DNA from 2 places in the Salaquimonas pukyongi genome. Region 2 is predicted to be linked to the other one. Evidence: riboswitches for the same ligand, from Rfam matches in the RefSeq annotation. Region 2 holds a riboswitch; the other holds the start of a gene.
The links. A riboswitch is a leader RNA that binds a small molecule or an ion and turns the genes downstream of it on or off. The one in region 2 is predicted to bind cobalamin.

Region 1: linked by a shared signal. The riboswitch ahead of BVL55_RS12560 (CbtB domain-containing protein) and the one ahead of BVL55_RS03080 (hypothetical protein) in region 2 are both predicted to bind cobalamin.

Annotation. Positions count from the first base shown of each region.
Region 1 is NZ_CP019044.1:2,618,983-2,629,964, forward strand. It holds gene BVL55_RS12515 (sirohydrochlorin chelatase) at 1-366, opposite strand, end outside; gene BVL55_RS12520 (DUF6732 family protein) at 363-593, opposite strand; gene BVL55_RS12525 (tellurite resistance TerB family protein) at 888-1,319, opposite strand; gene cobO (cob(I)yrinic acid a,c-diamide adenosyltransferase) at 1,419-2,057, opposite strand; gene BVL55_RS12535 (dimethylsulfonioproprionate lyase family protein) at 2,067-2,648, opposite strand; gene cobN (cobaltochelatase subunit CobN) at 2,645-6,466, opposite strand; gene cobW (cobalamin biosynthesis protein CobW) at 6,476-7,570, opposite strand; gene cobU (bifunctional adenosylcobinamide kinase/adenosylcobinamide-phosphate guanylyltransferase) at 7,604-8,140, opposite strand; gene BVL55_RS12555 (CbtA family protein) at 8,143-8,880, opposite strand; gene BVL55_RS12560 (CbtB domain-containing protein) at 8,889-9,065, opposite strand; cobalamin riboswitch at 9,111-9,340, opposite strand; partial or broken gene BVL55_RS12565 (cobyric acid synthase) at 9,410-10,890, opposite strand.
Region 2 is NZ_CP019044.1:626,946-637,927, reverse strand. It holds gene BVL55_RS03105 (bifunctional riboflavin kinase/FAD synthetase) at 1-577, opposite strand, end outside; gene BVL55_RS03100 (TIGR01459 family HAD-type hydrolase) at 584-1,471, opposite strand; gene BVL55_RS03095 (EAL domain-containing protein) at 1,732-3,009, shown strand; gene groES (co-chaperone GroES) at 3,232-3,528, shown strand; gene groL (chaperonin GroEL) at 3,596-5,239, shown strand; cobalamin riboswitch at 5,358-5,588, shown strand; gene BVL55_RS03080 (hypothetical protein) at 5,705-5,983, shown strand; gene fumC (class II fumarate hydratase) at 6,054-7,436, shown strand; gene BVL55_RS03070 (DoxX family protein) at 7,563-7,949, shown strand; gene hisG (ATP phosphoribosyltransferase) at 7,960-8,667, opposite strand; gene BVL55_RS03060 (ATP phosphoribosyltransferase regulatory subunit) at 8,664-9,797, opposite strand; gene hisS (histidine--tRNA ligase) at 9,801-10,982, opposite strand, start outside.

The sequences.
Region 1 (10,982 bases), 1.4 Mb from region 2:
CAGATCCACGCCCAGCTCCCGGCCATACTGGATGGTCATTTCCGGATTCTGGGCTGCATAGGTGTTGAGCACGGAAGGAATGTCATTTTTTGCATGGCCTGCGGCAAAAAGCATGCCGGGCACGGCAAGCACCCGTTTGACGCCCTTTTCCTTCAGCCTGTCGAGGCCGGCGTGAATGACCGGATTGCAGAACTCGAGATAGCCATACTCAATCGGCACCTGCGGATAGCGCGCCTTGAGCGCCTGCGACAGCGTCGCGAATTCCTTTGCAGCATTCTGGTTGCGGCTGCCATGGCCGCAGATCATGATGCCGGTATCGGCAGGAAGGCTGGCGACCGTGGATCGGGCATCGGGCAACTGCGTCATGCTTCCGCGCCTGCCGGTTCACCGGCTTCTTCGGCTGCCTGCTCTGCCTCGGCTTCCTCGGCATCGAGCTTGCGCTTTCCAAGCCACGCGGCAATCGCCGCAGCACCAACAGCAGCACCCACTGCCACCCAATGGCTGTGCCCGGCCAATTCACCCACATGGCCAAGATGGGCATGGGCCTGGCCAACCCATCCAATTGTCAGGATCAGAAAAAAAACTGCACGCATGGTTTGCTCCCGCCTGTTCATCATCGACGGCTGAGATAAGAAACCGGACTTCTGCGGGAAACAGGAAAAAGCCGCCATTAAAGGCGGACCATTCGAGCTCTGACAGTTCCGGACTTGGTTCCCTGTTTGGGTCAACCGCACCAGAATCGGTTTCAGCCCCTTCGTTCCGCCTTGCGAAAACGAGGCACCGTCATTGGCGGCAACCTAACGGCCACCCATGGCAAGGTCAAACGGATTCCCGACTGCGGCGGGCCCAATTGCGACGCAATGGTAGACAACAGACCAAAACTGCCATCAGTTGTTGGCAGCGGAGATATCCTCTGGCGTCAGGCCGAGAACACCGGCCGTCTTTCGGATCAGCTCTGCCTCGCTGCTGTCGAGGTGGCCATCGGATTTCGCGATGCGAAGCAGGTGCACCAGCAGTGCTCTTTTTCGCTCGATATCGTGCCCGGCAAACATCGCAGCAGCATCCCAGGCCGTCGTCTCGTAGCCGAAATCCTTCAGATACTGCAGGACCCCGGGAATATCCTCTTCCTTGAGGTTGAAGGCATTGCCGCAGATGCGCTTGAAGGCATCAAGCTCTTCCGGTTTCAACTCACCGTCGGCAAAAATCATCCGGACAAGCAGGATCAGTTCCGACGTCAGTTGCAGGTCGTCTGCCACCTTGCCGAGCGAGGGATTGTTGCCCATGAACCGGCTGAACTTTTCGACAAAGGTCTCGGCCATGGCGCTTGATTCCCCGGTGAGTTTTCAATGCGAAGACCATGCCGGAGCGCGCCAGCAATTACAATGCAGCTTCCTGCCGCAGTTCACAGTGTGATCGGCTTAGAACTCCACGCCCACCTGTGCTTTCACACCGGAGCGGAAGGGATGTTTTATCATCTCCATCTCCGTGACCAGATCGGCAAATTCGATGAGTTCTTCCTTGGCGTTTCGGCCGGTGATGATGACATGCTTCATCTCCGGCTTGTCCTTCAAGAACCCGATCACCTCTTCCACATCCAGATAGTCGTAGCGCAGCACGATGTTCAATTCGTCAAGCAGTACCATGTCGAGCTTCTCGTCCATGATCATCGCCTTGGCCTTGTCCCAGGCCTGACGCGCGGCGGTGATGTCGCGCTGGCGGTCCTGCGTTTCCCAGGTAAAGCCCTCGCCCATGGTGGCCATCTCCACCTGATCGGGAAAGGCTTCCAATACCTTGCGCTCGCCCGTGCCCCACTTGCCCTTGACGAACTGAACAACGCCCACCCGCATGTCATTGCCGATGGCCCGGAAGATCATGCCGAAGGCCGCCGTCGACTTGCCCTTTCCCTTGCCGGTATGGACGATCACCAATCCCTTCTCGACGGTCTTGGTGGCAATGATCTTGTCGCGCGCCGCCTTCTTCTTTTTCATCTTCTCGGCATGGCGGGCGTCCAGTTCCTCCTCGCTCATGTTCTTCAACTTGTCGGATTTTTCAGCCATGCCTGCTCCTCAGTAATCTGCCTTCTGGCGAAGATCGCCGTTACGCCACACCCACAAGGCGACCAGCGTCGCGCTGCCAGCCCTTATAGCATGCCGCATGTTCGACTCGTGGAAAATGAAACTGCCCGCTTTCCTGGGAGCGAGCGGTGCGCCATCAGCACTCCACAAACCGTCATGGGTAAGCGGGATGTAGATTTCCTCCGCCACATGCCAGTGTTCGGGATAGTCGAGGCCCGGCCCGTAAACGACAAGTCCCGCGGCGATCTCCTCACTCATGAAATGGCCCTCCGGGCCAATGAGTTCCACATGAGCGTAGTTGTCGAGAAAATCCTGCCCGAAATCCTCCGCCGTATACATCTGCTTCCAGTGCAGTTGACCGGCAAACTCGCTGAACCTTGCCAGCAGCGCGCCCTCTGCCCGACCGGCATGATCGGCAGCAGCATCAAGATGGCGGCTTGCCGTAACATGTCTTGGTGCAAGATTGCGTTCGGAAAGACACCAGTCGAAGCCGTCCAGCCATTCGCGCGCAACAGGTTCATCGCGTAGAGAAAGATAGTCACGAAAGCTATCGAACAGGGGTTTGATACTCATCTTGCCGCTTCCTCCCGGCCCGCAGTAGCTTCAAGAAGAAACTTCGCTGAATTGGAGCGCGGTATCCACAAGCCGCGCTCTTCAGCTTCCAGAAACCGCTCTGCCATTTCCTTCAATCCGGCGGGATTGGATTGTTCAAGAAACTCCCTAACCGTATCGTCGGCAAGATAGGCCTCATAGACCAGTTCGAAATGGTGGTTGGCGACCGCGCCGGTCGTTGCCGAAAAGGCGAACAGGTAGTCCACCGTCGCCACCATTTCAAACGCCCCCTTGTAGCCATGGCGCATAACGCCCTCGATCCATTTCGGATTGACGGCACGGGCCCGCACAACCCGGGCGATCTCTTCTTCAAGCGCCCGCACCACCGGGCGTTCGGGCCTTGAGTGGTCGTTGTGGTAAATCTTCGGGCGCTTGCCGGAGGCCAGTTCAACCGCCGCCGTCATGCCGCCCTCAAACTGGTAGTAATCATCAGAATCCAACAGGTCGTGTTCGCGGTTGTCCTGATTGTGGATAACAGCCTCAACTGCGCCCAACCGCTCGGCAAACCGTTCGCGCCGCTCGGTACCTGCATCCTTCGCCCCATAGGCATAGCCGCCCCAGGCAAGATATGCCCTGGCAAGATCGCCACGCTCCTGCCAGCCCTTCTCGTCGATCAGTGCCTGCAGCCCTGCCCCATAGGCGCCGGGCTTGGAACCGAAAATGCGGTAGCCCGCCTGATGACGTGCTTCATCTGCCGGCAGCCCTTCCGCCTCCAGACCTGCCGCCTCCTTTTTCATCCGGGCGGCAATGGGATTGTCCCGCTCGCTTTCGTCGAGCATCCCCGCAGTGCGGACAGCCTTGTCGAACAGTTCGATCTGGGCAGGGAACGCGTCCCGGAAAAACCCCGAAATCCGTAGCGTCACATCAACCCGCGGACGGCCCAACTCTGCAAGAGTGACAATCTCGTATCCCGTCACCCGGCGCGAAAGATTGTCCCAGACCGGCTTTGCCCCGATCAGCGCCAGTGCCTGGGCAATGTCGTCGCCACCGGTTCGCATGTTGGAGGTACCCCAGGCCGAAAGGCCGAAGGATGCCGGCCATTCGCCATGATCCTGCCGGTAGCGGATAACCAGCAGTTCTGCCGATTTCTTCCCCAACTGCCAGGCAGCCTGGGTCGGCACGGCGCGGCTGTCGACCGAAAAAAAGTTGCGGCCCGTCGGCAGCACATCATTGCGCCCCCGCGACGGCGCGCCGGAAGGGCCCGGCTTGACGAAACCGCCACCCAGGCCGGTCAGAAGGCCTCCAATCTCACCCTCCCCACAGGCTACAATGCCCGGCACCACACGGTCCTGAACATAGGCGAGCACAGCAGCCGTGTTGCGCCAGTGCGCTGCACATTGCGTCTCGCCGCAAACCAGCCTTGCAGCCAACAGTTCGATGCGCTCCACCGTGTCTCCCTGACTGCGCCAGGGGGCATCGCAAACCTGTGCCAGTACTTCCGGTTTCGGCCCCTCCCAGGGCTTTGCCATGTCGCAGCCGAGGGGATCAAAACCCGCATCCTCATCCTGAGCTTGCCGAAGGGTCGGGGGGGCGGTATTTTCCCCTCCCTTGCCAAGCTTAGCAGGGGAAGAAGCAAACAGATCCGCCGCTATCGCCCGGTGCAAACTGGCATTCTCCCCCTGCCCGTCGCCCCGCGGCACACGCACAAGCGCCACCGCCAGATCGGTCAACAAACGGTCTGTGGGCGCTTCGCCAAAGATGTGCAGCCCGTCGCGAATCTGCATTTCCTTCAATTCGCACAGATAGCCGTCCAGCTTTTCCAGCTTCACCTCTTCGCCATCGCTCTGGGCAATACCGGCATCTACATCAAGGCCGGTATCGGCGATCAATTCCAGAATCTGTTTTTTCAACAGCCGCAAGCGGCGGGGATCGCTTCCTGCGGCGTCATAATATTCATCGACCAGCGCTTCGAGGTCACGCAGCGGCCCGTAACTTTCCGCCCGCGTCAGGGGCGGCGTCAAATGATCGATGATAACGGCGGAGGTCCGCCGTTTGGCCTGACTGCCCTCGCCCGGATCGTTGACGATGAAGGGATAAAGATGCGGCAAGGGTCCGAGAACAGCCTCCGGATAGCAGGCATCTGATAGCGCCAGCGCTTTTCCTGGCAGCCATTCCAGATTGCCGTGCTTGCCCATATGGACAATCGCGTCAGCACCGAATTCGCCCCGTAACCAGCAATAGAAGGCAAAATAGCCATGCGGCGGAACGAGATCGGGCGAATGATAGGTTTCCGTCGGGTCGATGTTGTAGCCGCGGGCCGGCTGAATACCGATGGAAACATTGCCGTTGACCGATAGCGGAAGGGCAAATCCGCCGCGTTCTGCCACGAAATAGGGATCGCGCTCCGGTTCGCCCCAGCGTTCGGAGATTTCGCCGCGAAGTTTGTCCGGCAGGTCGGCAAAGAATGCTTCATAATCCCCAAGTGCAAGCACGACACGGATTTCTCGCCCGTCATTGCCTGCATTGGTCGGCCCCTCCTGCAGGTGGCGCATCAGGGCATCACCATCAGCAGGCAGGTCGCCAGTCGAATATCCCGCTGCCGCAAGTGCCTTGAGCACGTTTATCGTGCCGGCCGGCGTGTCGAGACCGACGCCGTTTCCCAGACGCCCGTCCCGGTTGGGGTAGTTGGCAAGCACGACGGCAATTTTGCGCTGTGCCGCCTCCTTGCTGCGCAGCCTAGCCCAATTGGCGGCAAGATCGGCAACAAAGCCGATGCGCGTTGCTTCCCCCTCGTGGCGGACGATGTTGGTTTCCACCCGCTCGTCGAACCGGCTGGCCGACTTGAAGGCAATGGCGCGCGAAAGCACCCGCCCGTCGACTTCCGGCAATGCCACATTCATCGCAAGGTCGCGTGCGGAAAGTCCCTGGTCCGATTGCCGCCAGGCTTCAAGCGAACCGCCCGAAAGCACGATCTGCAACACCACCGCGCCGGTTTCATCCAATACTGTGCCCGTCGGGCCGCCCGATGGCGAGGAAACCGCAAAACCCGTGGAAGCAAGCACGACCGAGGGTGGCGCTTCGCTGAACACATGCCTTACCGTTTCCTGGCTTACGGCATCCTTGAGCGATGAGACAAAAACCGGAAGGGCATTGAGACCGCGCGCTTCAAGCGCCCGCACCAGCATCTTGACCGGCTGCAACCCGCCGGACTGCACCAGTGCCCGGTAAAAGCAGATTGCTGCAACAGGTTGTCCCCTTTTCCAATGGTCGCGGATCGCTTCCAGACCGGCAACACCGGTATCGGGGTGCCAAAGACCGGCCTTGAGCAGGGGAACAGCTTCGGGCGGGGCTTCTGCGCTGCCCGTCAAATACCGGCAATAAACAAGAAAGCCGGCGCTGTTTTCCGCTCCGCCTTCCAGCAGGTAGGCCCACAGGCGCTCCAGGTCGTTGGCTTCGATCGTGGAAGCGGCAATGAGTTCCGGATCGGGCTTGTCATCACCTGGCAGAAAGGCAAGTTGAACGCCGTTTTCCCGTGCAACCGACGACAGGGACTCAACGCCATATTCCCAGTAGCGCCGTCCCCCGAGCAGCCGAACCACCACCAGCTTTGCCCCGGCTATGATCTCGCGGGCATAGACATCAATCGAAAGCGGATGGGTAAGCTGCATCCAGTTGGCAAGCCTTAACCCGGTCATCTCCTGCGCTGCGGCCGCATCTGCAAGACTGGCAAGCTCGGTATCCGCCGCCGAAAGGAAGACGATCTCGCCCGGCGTCTGCCCCAGATCGACGGCTTCTTCGCCTTCCTGGATCGCGCCTTTCTGAGCCAGCAGGAGGTGCATTGCTTTTACCTATGTAAGTGCGGCTTTCACCGCTTCACCGATGGCTTGCTGATCGAGCCCCTCAAAGCCGATCACTACCAGCCGGCCTTCACGAACCTCTCCCTCGCGCCACTCCCGGTCGAAATAGGTATCGATCCGGTTGCCGACGGCCTGAACCACCAGCCGCATTGGTTTTCCCTCGATCGCCAGAAAGCCCTTCAGCCGCAAAACGTCATGTGCCTCGATCAACGGTGCAAGGGCTGCCGCAACACCCGTGTGACTGGCCACCGGCGGCAAGGAGGTGACAAAGCTTTCAAAATCATCGTGATCGTGGTGATGATCGTGCCCGGCGCCCTCTCCATGTTCGGCATGAAAGGCATCATGCTCCAACTCGTGCTGGGACTTGCGGTTGTGAATATCCGATTCGGTGCCTGAACCAAGGCCCAGGAGGACGGAAGCCGGCAGGGAACCGTTCGATGCCCGCACCACCTTCACCGCCCGCTTGATTCCGTCTTTCACCTCGCCCTGCAACCGGTCGAGAGCGTCAGCCTCCACCAGATCGGCCTTGTTGAGAATGATCATGTCGGCACAGGTGATCTGATCCTCGAAAAGCTCCTCCAGCGGGCTTTCGTGATCCAGCGCCTCGTCTTCGGCCCGCTGGGCATTGACCTTGTCGATGTCGCTGGCAAAACGGCCATCTGCCACCGCCCGGCTGTCGACCACCGTCACCACGCCATCCACCGTCACCTGCTCACGGATTTCCGGCCAGTTGAAGGCGCTCACCAGCGGTTGCGGCAGGGCAAGACCGGACGTCTCGATGACGATGTGATCGGGCTTGCGGTCGCGTTCGAGCAGGGCGGTCATGGTCGGGATGAAATCGTCGGCCACCGTACAGCAGATGCAGCCATTGGTAAGTTCGACGATATCGTCTTCCGAGCAGGTTTCCTCGCCGCAACCCTTCAAAACCTCGCCATCGACTCCCAGATCGCCAAACTCGTTGATGATGAGCGCGATGCGCTTTCCATTGGCCGTTGCCAGCAGATTGCGGATCAGCGTGGTCTTGCCGGCGCCCAAAAATCCGGTGATCACCGTTGCGGGTATTTTCTGGCTGTCTGCTATGGACATGGTTTGCCCTTCAAGGTTTTTGCATCAGCAGGCTCATGCCTGCGGTTTGAGTTTCAGTGGCAGCCCGGCGGCAACGAACCAGACCATTTCACACCGCCTGGCCATTTGCTGGTTGACGGTGCCGGCCAGATCGCGGAACTGCCGCGCCATGGCGTCCTCGGGCACAATGCCCAGCCCGACCTCGTTGCTGACGAAGAAAACTGGCGCCCGGATGCTGTCGAGAGCCGCAATCAGGCTTTCGCATTCACGCAGCACATCCGCATCGGCCATCATCAGGTTGGTGACCCACAGCGTCAGGCAATCGACCAGCAAAACCCTGCCCGGCAGCGCCGTCTGCAACACCGCATCGGCCAGCGCCAGGGGTTCTTCCACGGTTTCCCAGGCCTTGCCGCGCCGCTCGCGATGCTTGTCGATGCGTTCGCGCATCTCCTCGTCCAGCGCCCTGCCCGTCGCCAGATAAAACGGCGTCAGGCCGGTTGCCAGAACCTGTTGCTCGGCGACGCGGCTTTTGCCGGAGCGCGCGCCACCGAGGATCAACGTCGTTTGTGGCGGGGTGTTGCTCGCCGTCATGATCAGGCGCTTGCCGATTCCTGTTTCGCCGCCCGCTGAAACAGATAGCCAAGCAGTCCGCCCAGAAAGAGCCAGAACAGCGCCGAAGCTACAATGGTGGAAACCACGAACTCGGCGGCAAGGTTTGCCGGCACCGCCGACTCATGCTCGATTGGTTGCGGTGCACCCCATAGATGAGGCGCGACAATCAGCACTAAGGCCAGCAACATCAGCGGAAGAGCACGGCGGAAGGCCAGAAGATAAAGTCCCCCCGCAGTACAGATCACCGTTACCAGCCACCAGATCTGGCGATCTGTGAGATCACCCGCCGGCATTCCCGGCAGCTCGGGCGGCAGGCCGAAATTCGGCGCCAGTACAAAAATCACAAACCCCGCGGCGCCCCACAACAGGCCGCTTGCCGGCGTGATCGACTGGTTGAGGGCAAGAACGGCGGCCGTCAGCAAAAGCGAATAGGCAACGCCCACCACAACATTGGCAAGTGCGGTATAGAATGTGCGCTCGGTACCGTCTTCCGGCGCCCAGGGCTCTTCGGCTTCGGCCATGGCGGTCTCGCCGGTTGAAGCTTCCTCACCGGAAGCTTCACCTTGTGAATGGGTATGTCCAGCACCCGTATCCCCGGCATCCTCGTAGCGTTCAGCTTCGAGAATCAAGGGAACGACGCGCCATGATTGCACGGCTGTAGCAAATATGCCCGCAGCCATGCCCGCGAAAATCGCGGCCAGCAGAAATCTAACCAGCATGGGTTCGCTCAGTGGCAGGGAGCGACGATAGCGTGGCGCGTATCGTGAGCTGCATTGTGCAGCATGTCGGAATTGGCGAACGCCGCGCCATAAAGCAGAAACCCGCCGAACAGGGCGGCAAAAGCTGCCGTTACCATCCGTTGTGACGCGGAAAGGGAAAGCGTGGCAGTTTGTGTATTGAGCATGACAACCTCCGTGTTGCTCCATTTGAAATAAGCAGGCGCATAACGCTACTGCCGGTCCAACAGGCAGGTCTCCTGGCTCACGGTTCTGGCGGTTGTCTCACCTTCCCGGGTTGCGGCATGCCGCAGTTTCCCAGTGGCTTTCGAAACACCCTTACCGCAATACAGTCGCGGGGTCGGCCAGGTTTGGAATGCCCGGATTGGGTCCACTCCATCCTGTTCCCTTTTGATCCCGTAGCCTTTGGCTATGTACGGGAACCGGTTGGTCTTTCATGATTAGCGCGCTGAAGGCGGCAGCGTCAATCGATTTGCGACATTGCCCGCATCAAATCCGCACTGGGCCCGCATCAATTCCGTACCGCTGCCGCCACCGTCAAAATCCCTTCGACATCCAGATGGCGTTCCATCGCTACCGCCAGTTCATCGAGTGAATCTTCAACCATCTGCCGGTAGTTGCCCCCTGCCTCGACACCGAACCCGCCAAGCAGATGACGCCGATAGGCATCAGAGGAAAACATGCCGTGCAGATAACAACCCATCACCCTGCCATCGGCAGAAACCGCTCCATCCGGCCCGTTTGCGGTCAGGATCATCGGGCGGGCACAGTCCGGGCCCGTGGTGTGGCCCATGTGGATTTCATAGCCGGAGAGCAGAAGGCCGTTTTCGGCAAGCTGCGGGTCAATGTTGCGCACGGTCTTTCTGCCCGCAAGTACGGTCTCGACATCCAGCAGGCCCAGCCCGTCGGTCTCGCCCACGCTGCCTTCAACGCCATCGGGATCGGCGATTTTGCGCCCCAGCATCTGATAACCGCCACAAATGCCGATAACCTGCCCGCCGCGGCGCACATGGGCATGAAGTCCTTCATCCCAACCGTTCTCGGCAAACTCGATTCGGTCTGCGATGGTCGACTTCGAACCGGGCAGAATGACGAGCGCGGCATCCTGAGGAAAGGGATCACCTTTTTTGAGATATACGACAGACACGCCCGCTTCGGCTGCCAATGGATCGAGATCGTCGAAATTGGCAATCTTGCCGAGTACAGGCACGACGATCTTGACCTCACCACCCCCACTGTTTGTGAGCCGGTCGAGAGCCACGCTGTCTTCCGCCGGCAGGCGCCGCACACAGTCAAGATGTGGAAGCACCCCGAAGGAGGGCCAGCCGGTAAAGCGGGTAATCGCTTCAAGCCCGTCATGAAACAGCGAAACGTCGCCGCGAAACTTGTTGATGAGGTAGCCTTCAATGCGTTGGCGGTCTTCTGCCGGCAGGATGGTGTGCGTTCCTGCGATGGAAGCTATCACCCCTCCCCGGTCGATGTCCCCGACCAGGACCACCGGCACGCCGGCGCGCTCGGCAAACCCCATATTGGCGATATCGCCTGCCCGCAGGTTGATTTCGGCAGGAGACCCCGCCCTTCCACCAGCACGATGTCGGCACGTGTGACAAGGCGGGCATAGCTGTCCATCACCGCATCGAGCAGTTTTGGCTTCATTGCCCCATAGTCCCGGGCGCGGGCACTGCCGATGACCCTGCCCTGAACGACAATCTGGCTACCGGTTTCCGATTGCGGCTTGAGCAATACCGGGTTCATGTGCACCGATGGCGGCACGCCGCAGGCCAGCGCCTGCAGCCATTGGGCACGGCCCATTTCGCCACCGCCGCTTCCGTCTGCTTCCACTTCCGCCACGGCTGCGTTGTTCGACATGTTCTGCGGCTTGAAGGGCACAACCGAAATACCACGGTTCTTCAGCGCACGGCAAAGCCCGGCAACGAGCACCGTCTTGCCTACATCCGATCCGGTTCCCTGAAACATCAGCGCCTTGGTCATGGCGGAACCTTTAGAGCGTGTCTTGGTTAGCTGCAATCGCCTGAACCTGGTTCCCGGGCCCTCGAACCGCGTCGCAAAAAGCTGACAGTGTC
Region 2 (10,982 bases):
TGGCGGTAGCGACATCTCCTTCGCCCAGCGCGGTTCTGATCCGGGAGGAAGAAACGATGCTGGATGGCTGTTGCGGATCGTTAAAGGCATCGATCAGCGTCACACCGAAACCATGTTCCCTGCCCCATTGCATCAACAGATCGGGGGTTCCGCCCCGGTTCCGGCCGAAATGAAAGTCGTGACCGGCAACCACGTGGGAAACCTTCAAGCCCTGCTGGAGGTGCTTCTGCAGAAAATCTTCAGCTGTCTGCCGGGCAAGACCATCGTCAAAGGGTTCGCTGACCACACCATCCATGCCAGCGTCCAGCAGCAGGTGGGCCTTGCGCCGGGCACCTGTCAGGCGGAATACCGGCTGCTGCGGGCGGAAAAAGGTTCTTGGATGGGGTTCGAAGGTCAGCGCCAGTGCCGGAACGGATGTTGTACGGGCAATTTCCAGTGTCTGCTCCAGCACCGCCCGGTGTCCCAGATGCACACCGTCGAAATTGCCGATGGCCACAACTCCGCCCTGAAGACGGGCCGGCAGGCCGGATGTTGATTCATACCAGTCGCTCAAAGTGCCCTGCATGGCGGCCAACACGCCCTGCTACCATTCCAGCCGGGGCATGTAGGCCACCGGATGGGCGTCATGTCCGGCCAGAAAGCGGCCCACAAGGTTATGATCGGGCTCCTCTGGCGCACCGTATTCCTGTGCGTGGATGCCGCCGCTGATGTAAAGCGCATCGACCCCATAAGCGGCGGCCCCGGCGATATCTGTCGGCATGCCATCCCCGATGGCCAGAATGCGCTTGCTGTCAAACGTTTTTCCGGCAATGCGCCCGGCTTCGGAAAGGGCCAGGTCATAGATCGGTCTGTAGGGCTTTCCGGCAATTTGCGTTTTGCCGCCCAAACGCTCGTATTCGCGTGCGATGGCACCGGCGCAGTAAATCAGTCGGTCACCAAGCTCCACGACGATATCGGGATTGGCGCAGATCATGCTGAGACCACGGTCCTTAAGCCGGGCAAGAAGCGGTGTGTAGTCTTCCGGCGTCTCGGTCTGTTCATCCCACGGACCAGAGCACACGACGACTTCCGCTTCATCCTCGCCAACCAGTTCCACGTTGAGACCCTCAAAGAGGTTGAGATCCTTTTCCGTGCCGATGTGAAGGATCTTCGCGGGGCCCTGTGCAATAAGGCTGCGCGTCACATCGCCTGACGTCACCACGGTATCAAAAGTGCCGGACGGAACGCCGAGCTTTGCCAATTGGGCAAAGACCGATTTGCGCTGGCGGGGCGCATTGGTGATCATCACTACCGTACCGCCGCCCTGGCGAAAAGAGGAAAGTGCGCTGACCGCCGCCGGCTTGGCCGCCAGCCCGTTATGCAGCACGCCCCATACGTCGCACAAAAGCAGATCGTAGCCATCGGCAATTCGTGACAGGCCATCGATCCGGGGCGCTGCCGGTTTTTCGCTTGCCGGCACAGCCGTGTTCATTCCGCATCCTTCCGAAATTGAGGCCCGCAGCCTGCATGTTTCACATTGACGCCCTTATGACCAGAGTGTCGCGCCCGTTGCAAGCCAAAGTCGCGCCTGCTGGACAAGGCTGTATCAACATTTTTGAGCGGCCATTTAATCATGTTTGCTTACCATCCAGGCGGGATGGGCTTTGAGAAGCCGCCAGCTTGGTGTTTACTATGGGGAGTTTGGTGGCGGCACGGCAGCTTTTGCCGGTGTTGCGGCGGAGAATTCCAGTCATGCGTATGCTCGGCAAGATCGGTCTACCCCTTGCGATCGCCTTGATCGCGGCCATTGCCGCTATCGCGGCAAGGGGGCTGTTTGCCTTGTCGGCAGTGGATACGGTGATGGCAGCAGCAGCCGTCTTCTGCTGCCTGATGGTTCTGGCCATCTATTCCGGCCAGGCTATTTCCAGCCATCTGATCCGCAAACGGCTTTCAGCGGTATCTTCCTTCGACAGCGACATTGTACGCCGGCTGGACCAGATCGAACGCGATCACCCCGACCGTGCGCAGTTTGCCAGCATGGATGAACGGCTGGATGAACTGGAAGACAAAATGCTTGGCCAGATGGCTGCGCTTTCCGCCGGCACTTCACATCCGCGCCAACTGGCGGAAAACCCGGCAGGAAACGCTGCCAAAGCTGCCGAAAGCAACCGCGACTGGTCGCTGGACTTCGAGAACGAAAATGTCGTGCGGCTTGTAACCGGCAAGGAAAGCGATGCACTGGCTGACAAGAACCACAAACAGTACCTTCAGCAAGTTGCCCGATCGCTGGATAAAGGGACGCTGCGCATCAAACTGCAGCCCGTTATCGATCTGCTGTCCCGCAAGATCGCCTATGTGGAAGCGGTGCCTTGTGTGGAAATCGATGGCATGGAGCATGCCACACGCAGTCTGCTGAGCAGTCTCGACACGCGCCAGAAGGCCGAGATCGATCATTTTGCGGTGTTCGAACTGGCCCGGGTCTGCCGCGCCATGGACGAGGATTCAGAATCCGCAGGTATTTTCTACCGTTTCCACTGTCCGGAATATGAAGACAGCGATCACTGGCAAATACTGTCCCGCAAACTCAAAAGCGATCATAAACTGGCGGAGCGGTTTATCGCGGTAATTGCTGTGGAGGCCGTAAACAGCAAGGCGGAGGAACGACTGAATCCGCTTTTCTCGCTGGCCGAACTGGACATTTCAATTGCCCTGGCAGGAATTGGCGGTACCCGGAAAACTCTGCGACACCTTGCCGGGCGGCGCTACAGCCATCTGCTTGCCCCGGCTAGCGCCCTGCTCTCCTATCTGCCCGGAACGAACCGGCGGACCGGTGAAGAGATTGTTCCAGGTGCTGCAAGAGCCGGAAGCACTGTGATTGCAACGGATATCACAGAACGCCACCAGGCCACCGGGCTGCTGGACCTTGACGTCCCGTTCGGAACGGGCGATCTCATCTCCCCGCCACGCAGCATCAGGCTGTATTCCAGGGCTGACGAAGCAGCCGGCAAGGCAAACGATCATTCCGCCTGATGATATCCAGGGCATGCGCCTTGATGCCTGCCATGGCGGATAAATTTGCAGTAAATCCCCCCGCCCTCTCCATCGATCCATTGACAAGCGGCGGTCTGCTGCCTATCTCCCCCTTGTTAGCACTCTCCTACTGGGAGTGCTAAAGTTTTTGAGGCCCTGTTTCCGACCGGCTCCGGTCGTTTAAACAACAGGTAAATGGTTCAGAAAATTGGGAAAATAGCGATGGCTAAAATGAACTTCCGTCCACTTCACGACCGTGTGGTCGTGCGCCGCGTTGAATCCGAGGAGAAAACTGCCGGTGGGATTATCCTTCCCGACACCGCTCAGGAAAAGCCTTCCGAAGGAGAGATCGTTGCAGTTGGCTCCGGTGCCCGTGACGAAAACGGCAAGCTGGTGGAACTCGACGTCAAGGTCGGCGACCGCGTGCTGTTCGGAAAATGGTCCGGCACCGAGGTAAAGCTCAACGGCGAAGAAGTGCTGATCATGAAAGAATCCGACATCATGGGCGTGATCGGCTAACGCCGCCCCTAATTACACACTTATCCGGGCTGGCTGACAACGCCGCCCCAACATTCAGGAGCAGAAAATGGCTGCAAAAGAGGTAAAATTCGGTCAGAGTGCCCGTGAGCGCATGCTCAAGGGCGTGGACATTCTCGCCGACGCAGTAAAAGTGACGCTTGGCCCGAAAGGCCGCAACGTCGTTATCGACAAGTCCTTTGGCGCACCGCGTATCACCAAGGACGGTGTGACGGTCGCCAAGGAAATCGAACTTGAGGACAAGTTCGAAAACATGGGCGCACAGATGGTGCGCGAAGTCGCTTCCAAGACCAACGACATCGCCGGTGACGGCACCACCACCGCCACCGTTCTGGCACAGTCGATCGTGCGCGAAGGCGCCAAGGCAGTGGCCGCCGGCATGAACCCGATGGACCTGAAACGCGGCGTTGACATGGCCGTGACCGAGGTCGTTGCCGAGGTGGTCAAGAAAGCCAAGAAGATCAAGACTTCGGAAGAAGTTGCGCAGGTTGGTACGATTTCGGCCAATGGCGAAAAGGAAATCGGCGAGATGATCGCCAGCGCCATGCAGAAAGTCGGCAATGAAGGCGTGATCACCGTCGAGGAAGCGAAAACGGCTGAAACCGAACTGGAAGTCGTTGAGGGCATGCAGTTTGACCGCGGTTACCTGTCACCTTATTTCGTGACCAACCCCGACAAGATGATCGCCAGCCTGGAAGACCCCTACATCCTGCTGCACGAGAAGAAACTCTCCAACCTGCAGGCCATGCTTCCGATCCTTGAATCGGTCGTCCAGTCTTCCCGTCCGCTGCTGATCATCGCCGAAGACGTTGAAGGCGAAGCCCTGGCCACGCTGGTAGTCAACAAGCTGCGCGGCGGCCTGAAAATCGCTGCCGTCAAAGCTCCAGGCTTCGGTGACCGCCGCAAGGCGATGCTTGAAGACATCGCCATCCTCACCGGCGGCCAGGTCATTTCCGAAGACCTCGGCATCAAGCTGGAAAACGTCACGCTCGACATGCTCGGCACTGCCAAGAAAGTGGAAATCTCCAAGGAGAACACCACGATCGTCGATGGGGCCGGCAAAAAAGGCGAGATCGAAGGCCGCGTAAGCCAGATCAAGCAGCAGATCGAGGAAACCACTTCCGATTATGATCGCGAGAAGCTGCAGGAACGTCTTGCCAAACTGGCAGGCGGCGTTGCCGTAATTCGCGTTGGCGGCTCGACCGAAGTCGAGGTTAAAGAGCGCAAGGACCGTGTTGACGACGCCCTGAACGCTACCCGCGCTGCGGTTGAAGAAGGCATTGTCCCGGGCGGTGGTACCGCACTGGCACGCGCTTCCAACTTCATCAACTCGAAAGGCGAAAACGCCGACCAGGACGCCGGTATCAACATCATCCGCCGCGCCCTTCAGTCGCCGCTGCGCCAGATTGCGCAGAACGCCGGTGCTGAAGCCTCGATCGTTGCCGGCAAGGTGATGGAATCAAAATCGGCTTCCTTCGGCTTTAATGCCCAGACCGGTGAATATGGTGACATGATCGCCATGGGCATCGTTGACCCGGTCAAGGTTGTGCGCACCGCACTGGAAGACGCTGCTTCCATTGCCGGCCTGCTGATCACCACCGAGGCCATGGTCGCTGAAGCGCCGAAGAAAGAGTCTGCTGCTCCGGCCATGCCCGACATGGGCGGAATGGGCGGAATGGGCGGCATGATGTAAGAACGCGTCATACGCGTTCGCCGTCAAGGCCAATCAAATGCAGGGGCCGTCCTTCGGGGCGGCCCTTTTGCTTGAACAGGTTCCATCAAACAATCTGCTTGTCAAAACGGCCGCGCGGCGCCACTGTATCGGCGATGGTTTCGTCGAATCACCGGTTCGGCGAATGCAAAAGGGAACATGGTGCGGCAATGCCGAAAGGCAGCGTCAATTCCATGACTGCCCCCGCAACTGTAGGCGGTATGCGACCCTGAAACAGCCACTGGGCATTTCCACCAAGGAGTGCGCCCGGGAAGGATCAGGCAAGCTGCGACCCGCAAGTCAGGAGACCTGCCATCACAATGCAAACCCAACCGGGCGGGGTGCCCCGGCAAGGAGCATTTTGATGACCGGTCCTGCAAGCTGCAGCCCTGGTTTGAATTTCTGCCCCTTCCTTCCCCGCCTGAACAACGTGGCGCGGAGGGCGCGATGGTACTTGAAAAAATCATGAATGCACTGAAAACGGCTCCCACCGGAGCTGAAGCATCCGGCCAACTGGCCCGGATTACCTTTCTTGAATGGCTTTGGTCGCTTTCCGATGACGCCGATTTTGCCGCACAGGCAGCAGCGGTGGATGCCCGTTTGGCCGCGAGTGGATCTGCCGCCCCGGCAGTGCTGGCCTTTCGCGCCTGCCTTAAGGATGCGACCCGGCCGCTGGCGGTGCCGCGGCGCCGTGGCGGTGCACGGGGACGGCGGCTGCTTCACTGACGCCATTGCTCTCAAAACCGGCGTTGAAAGGCAGGGGTCTGATACCGTATGATGGGTCAGGAGGCCCGCCGTGACCCGTAGCCGCATCGAGACCGATTCCCTTGGCCATGTGAAGGTGCCGGCCAACCGGTATTGGGGCGCACAAACCCAGCGCTCGATTGAGAATTTTCCGATCGGCGGCGAGCGCATGCCGCTGCCGCTCATTCATGCGCTTGGCCTCGTGAAGCTTGCTGCGGCAAAAGCCAATGTCAAACTTGGCACGCTGGACAAGAAGCTTGCCGAACCGATAATGGCGGCAGCAAGGGAGGTTGCTGACGGCAAGCTCGATGAGCACTTTCCGCTGGTGGTCTGGCAGACCGGATCTGGCACCCAAACCAACATGAACGCCAATGAGGTGATCGCCAACCGGGCGATTGAAATGCTTGGCGGCAAGATGGGATCGAAAGAGCCGGTTCATCCCAACGACCATGTAAACTGCAGCCAGTCGTCGAACGACACCTTTCCCACCGCCATGCATGTGGCAACCGCAATCGGGTGCGAGCGGGAATTGCTGCCGGCCATGCGCAATCTCAAACAGGCGCTGGGCGCCAAGGCCTCGCGCTGGCGCAAGCTGGTCAAGATCGGCCGCACGCACACCCAGGACGCCACGCCCCTGACACTCGGTCAGGAGTTTTCCGGTTATGCGGCGATGATCAAGCGCGACGAACGGCTGGTGCGGCGCGCGATGGTGCATGTGATGGACCTTGCCCAGGGCGGGACGGCGGTCGGCACCGGGATCAACGCGCCGGGGGAGTTTGCAAAGACGTTTGCCGCCATCATGGCCGAAGAGACCGGCATGGCATTCAAGACCGCGCCGAACAAGTTCGAGGCGCTGACATCCCACAACGCATTGTCCATTCTGCATGGGGCGCTCAACGCGCTGGCAGCCGACCTTTACAAGATCGCAAACGATATCCGCCTTTTGGCCAGCGGCCCGCGGTCGGGTATTGGCGAGATTTCCCTGCCGGCCAACGAGCCCGGTTCCTCCATCATGCCGGGCAAGGTCAACCCGACCCAGGCGGAGGCACTGACCATGGTGTGCGCCCAGGTGATGGGAAACCACCAGACCGTCACCTTCGCCGCCAGCCAGGGGCAATTCGAGCTCAACGTCTTCAAACCGGTGATAGCGCTGGCCGTTTTGCAGTCGCTAAAGCTGCTGGCTGACGCCATGAACTCTTTCGCCTTGCGTTGTGTTGCCGGTATTGAGGCAAATACCGCTCGGATCGCGGAACTGGTCGATCGCTCGCTGATGCTGGTAACGGCGCTGGCTCCGGAGATCGGTTATGATGCCGCCGCCAGGATTGCCAAGACAGCCCATGAAAACGGCACCAGCCTGCGCCAGGAGGCGCTTGCCTCCGGACTGGTTGACGCTGAAACCTTCGACCGGCTTATCGACCCGCGCAGGATGGTCTGATTGAGTGCACAAAGCGCCATGGATCGTTCATTCTGAATGAACACTGTGTGCGCTCCTTGACGGATTGCGTATTGATCGCAATGGCATACATGGCGATGACGCTACATCATCTCGAAAGGCTGTTTCATGTCCACTTCTGCAAAACTGCTTGCCGCCCGCATTTTGATGTCTTTCATCTTCATCATGGCGGGCCTGCAAAAACTCGGCTCCATCGACGGCACGGCCGGCTACATCGCCGCTTACGGCTTTCCGGCCTCCACGTTACTTGCCTGGGCTGCGGCCATTTTCGAACTGGTTGCCGGCGGCTTTATCCTGGCCGGCTTCTTTACCCGCACCACCGCCTGGGCGCTTGCTGCCTTCTGCCTGTTTACCGGTGCCGTGTTCCATTTCGATCTGGGCGACCAGATGCAGACCATTCTGCTGATGAAAAACATCGCGATTGCCGGTGGCTTCGTTGCCCTTGCCGCCGTTGGGCCGGGCACGATTTCAGTCGATGGAAAGCGCTTGCGTTAACCTGTGAAGATCAGTTTGCCGCCACCGCTTCGGCGACCTGGCGGCAAACGCCTTTCAGAACCGCCCGGTCTTCCCTTGAAAGGCGAATTTTCTTCGAGGCGATGAGGTTTGCCTGCGATCGGAGGATGATGCCGTCTCTCAAGATCCTGAGATGGTTTGCCTTCAGGGTCGAACCTGTCGAGGTGATGTCGACAATGATGTCGGCGGTGCCGGCTGCCGGCGCGCCTTCGGTTGCTCCAAGACTTTCGGCAATGCGGTAAAGCGCGATGCCGTGATCGGCAAACCAGTTCTGCGTTAACTGCCAGTATTTGGTGGCAACGCGGAGTGGGCGATGGTGACTGCGCCGAAACCCGGCAGCAACATCATCAAGGTCGGCCATGGTGGTGACATCGGCCCAGGCATCGGGCACGGCGACCACGACATCAGCGCCGCCAAAGCCCAGCCGGCAGGCAAAATCGAGGAAGGTTCCGGGATCTGCAACGCTTTCGCGGGCCAGGTCCTCGCCGGTGACACCAAGCGCGATCTTGCCGGCAATCAGCTCGCGGGCAATTTCGGAGGCTGACAGAAAGGCGATTTCGATTTCAGGCCTGCCCTTCACCGAACCGCGATAGGAACGGCTGTCCTTCGGCAGTTCGATCCTGAACCCCGCCTGGGCGAAAACTTCCAGTGCCTTTTCCTTCAGCCTTCCCTTGGAGGGCAGCGCGATGGTGATCGTCATGGCCGCGCCTCCATTGTTCCAGGCGTTTCCTTCAGTTTCGGCTTTACCCGATCGACATAAACGGCAAAGCCCGTCGCCGGCATTTTCTGCCGCGAGCCAAGAACCGTCATCAGCCGGTCATAGCGTCCGCCACCTGCCAGCGGCTTCGCGTCGGACGAGCCGCCACGCACCTCGAATACAAAGCCGGTATAATAGTCGAGCGTGCGCCCGAAACCGGCGCGGTAGCGCAGGGAGACATTATCAAGATCGAGTTTTTCCAGCGCCACGGCGCGCTTGTGGAAAGCTTCCAGCGCCTTGCCAAGGGGAATGTTGGCGCGGCGCGCAAAGGACCAAAGCCGCCGGTTGGCATCTTTCAGCGGCATGTCCAGATCGAGAAAGGCTTCCAGCACTTCGCGTTTTTCCGGTACAAGGTGCGCTGCGGCAAGGGCGGCCTTTTCCATCAGTCTTGCGGCGATCTCTTCGGCGGTGCGGCCTGATTGCGGCGGCAGGCCGGCCTTCTTCATGTCGCGGGCAATGGCCTTTTCCACCGCTTCGCGGTCGCCCGCCTCGACGGCCCTTGCCAGCTCGGGCGCCAGATGGTCCAGGCTGCCATTGTTCTTGCCCGACAGGCGGTCGAGGTCGGCTGTAAGGCGTGTCGAATCGCCGAAATTTCGGCCAAGACGTTCGCGCCAGGCCTTGGGCAGGCCGAGGGATTTCAGCACCGCCTCGAAAATCGCCTGATCGCCCACGGCCACCGACAGGCGGTTTCGGCCCAGCATGCGCAAAAGATCGATGCAATCGGCCAGGCAGCGCACATCGGCGGCCCCTTTCTTTTCAGTGCCGATGTCCTCGATGCCGGCCTGCAGGAATTCCGCCGGCTCGTCGGCGCGCTGGCGAAAGACCTTGCCCACATAGCCATAGCGTTTTCTCGCCTTGCCGCTTTCAAGATGGCTGAGGCAGACAGGAATGGTGAATTCCGGCCGAAGACACAGGTCGCGGCCGCGCTGATCGGCGGTGATGAAGATACGGCGGCGAATGTCCTCACCGGCGGTGTTCAAAATGGGCTCTGCCGGCTGCAGAAGGCCGATTTCCGGCAGGGCGCATTTTTTTTCGCGCAGGAAGGATTCAATGCGCTGGGAAAGGGCAGTCATCGATTAACCCGCTTCCCACTCGGCTTTCTGTTCGGCGAGCAGGCGGGTGACCTCGGCGAGAAGGTCGGCCTCGTCGATTTCGAACTGGCCGGGGCGGGTTTCGCGCCATTCCTCATTGCTCTCGATGGCCGCGGCCTGTTTGCGGCCCTCGATCATGTCCTTGATCTGGACCTTGCCTTGCGCGCGCTCGTCGGATCCCTGGATGATGGCGATGGGCATTTCGCGCCGGTCGGCATATTGCAACTGTTTGCCGAACTTGTTGGGATTGCCCTGATACATCTCCGCGCGGATGCCCGCTTGGCGCAGGTCCTGCACCATTTTCTGGTAATTGCCGAGCGCCCCGGTATCCTTGTCCATGACGGTCACAAGGACCGGGGCAACCTCGTCATCCTGGCCAAGCTTGCCGAGGTTTTTCAGCGCCGTCATCAGGCGCGAGACGCCGATGGAAAAGCCGGTGGCCGGCACGTCCTGTCCGGTAAAGCGCTTGACGAGGCCGTCATAGCGCCCGCCGCCGCCAACCGAGCCGAAGACCACTTCCTGGCCTTTTTCGTTTTTTACGGGGAAGGTTAGTTCTGCTTCGAAAACAGGACCGGTGTAATATTCAAGGCCACGGACAACGGAGGGGTCGATTTTGATGCGGTCGGAGCTGTAGCCAGCGGCAGCGACGAGAGCCTTGATGTTTGCAAGATCGACTGAACCTCGCTCAAATGTATTCTCAGCGTCCCCCTCGAAACGGTCTGTGTCGAATCCCTCATAGATATATCCGCACCTCTTGCCATCATCCAAAACAGCAAAATCGATGGAAGATGCGAGAAATGACAGCAGCCAGTCTATGTCATTTGAGCGGAGCCCAACACCCGGCGTAAAATCCCCCTCGCCTTCCTTGCCACCGTCCCAGCGGCCCGGGCCGAGCAGGAGCTTCACTCCCTCGATGCCGAACTTGTCGAGCTTGTCGATGCTCCGCATGACGCCGAGGCGCCTTTCGGCATTTTCCTCGCCGCCCAGGCCGATTGCCTCCATCACACCGTCGAGCACCTTGCGGTTGTTGACGCGGATGACATAGTCGCCGCGCGCAATGCCGAGCGCCTCCATGACATCGGCCATCATCATGCACATTTCCGCATCGGCCTGGACGCCGGGCGCGCCGACACTATCGGCATCGAACTGCATGAACTGGCGGAAACG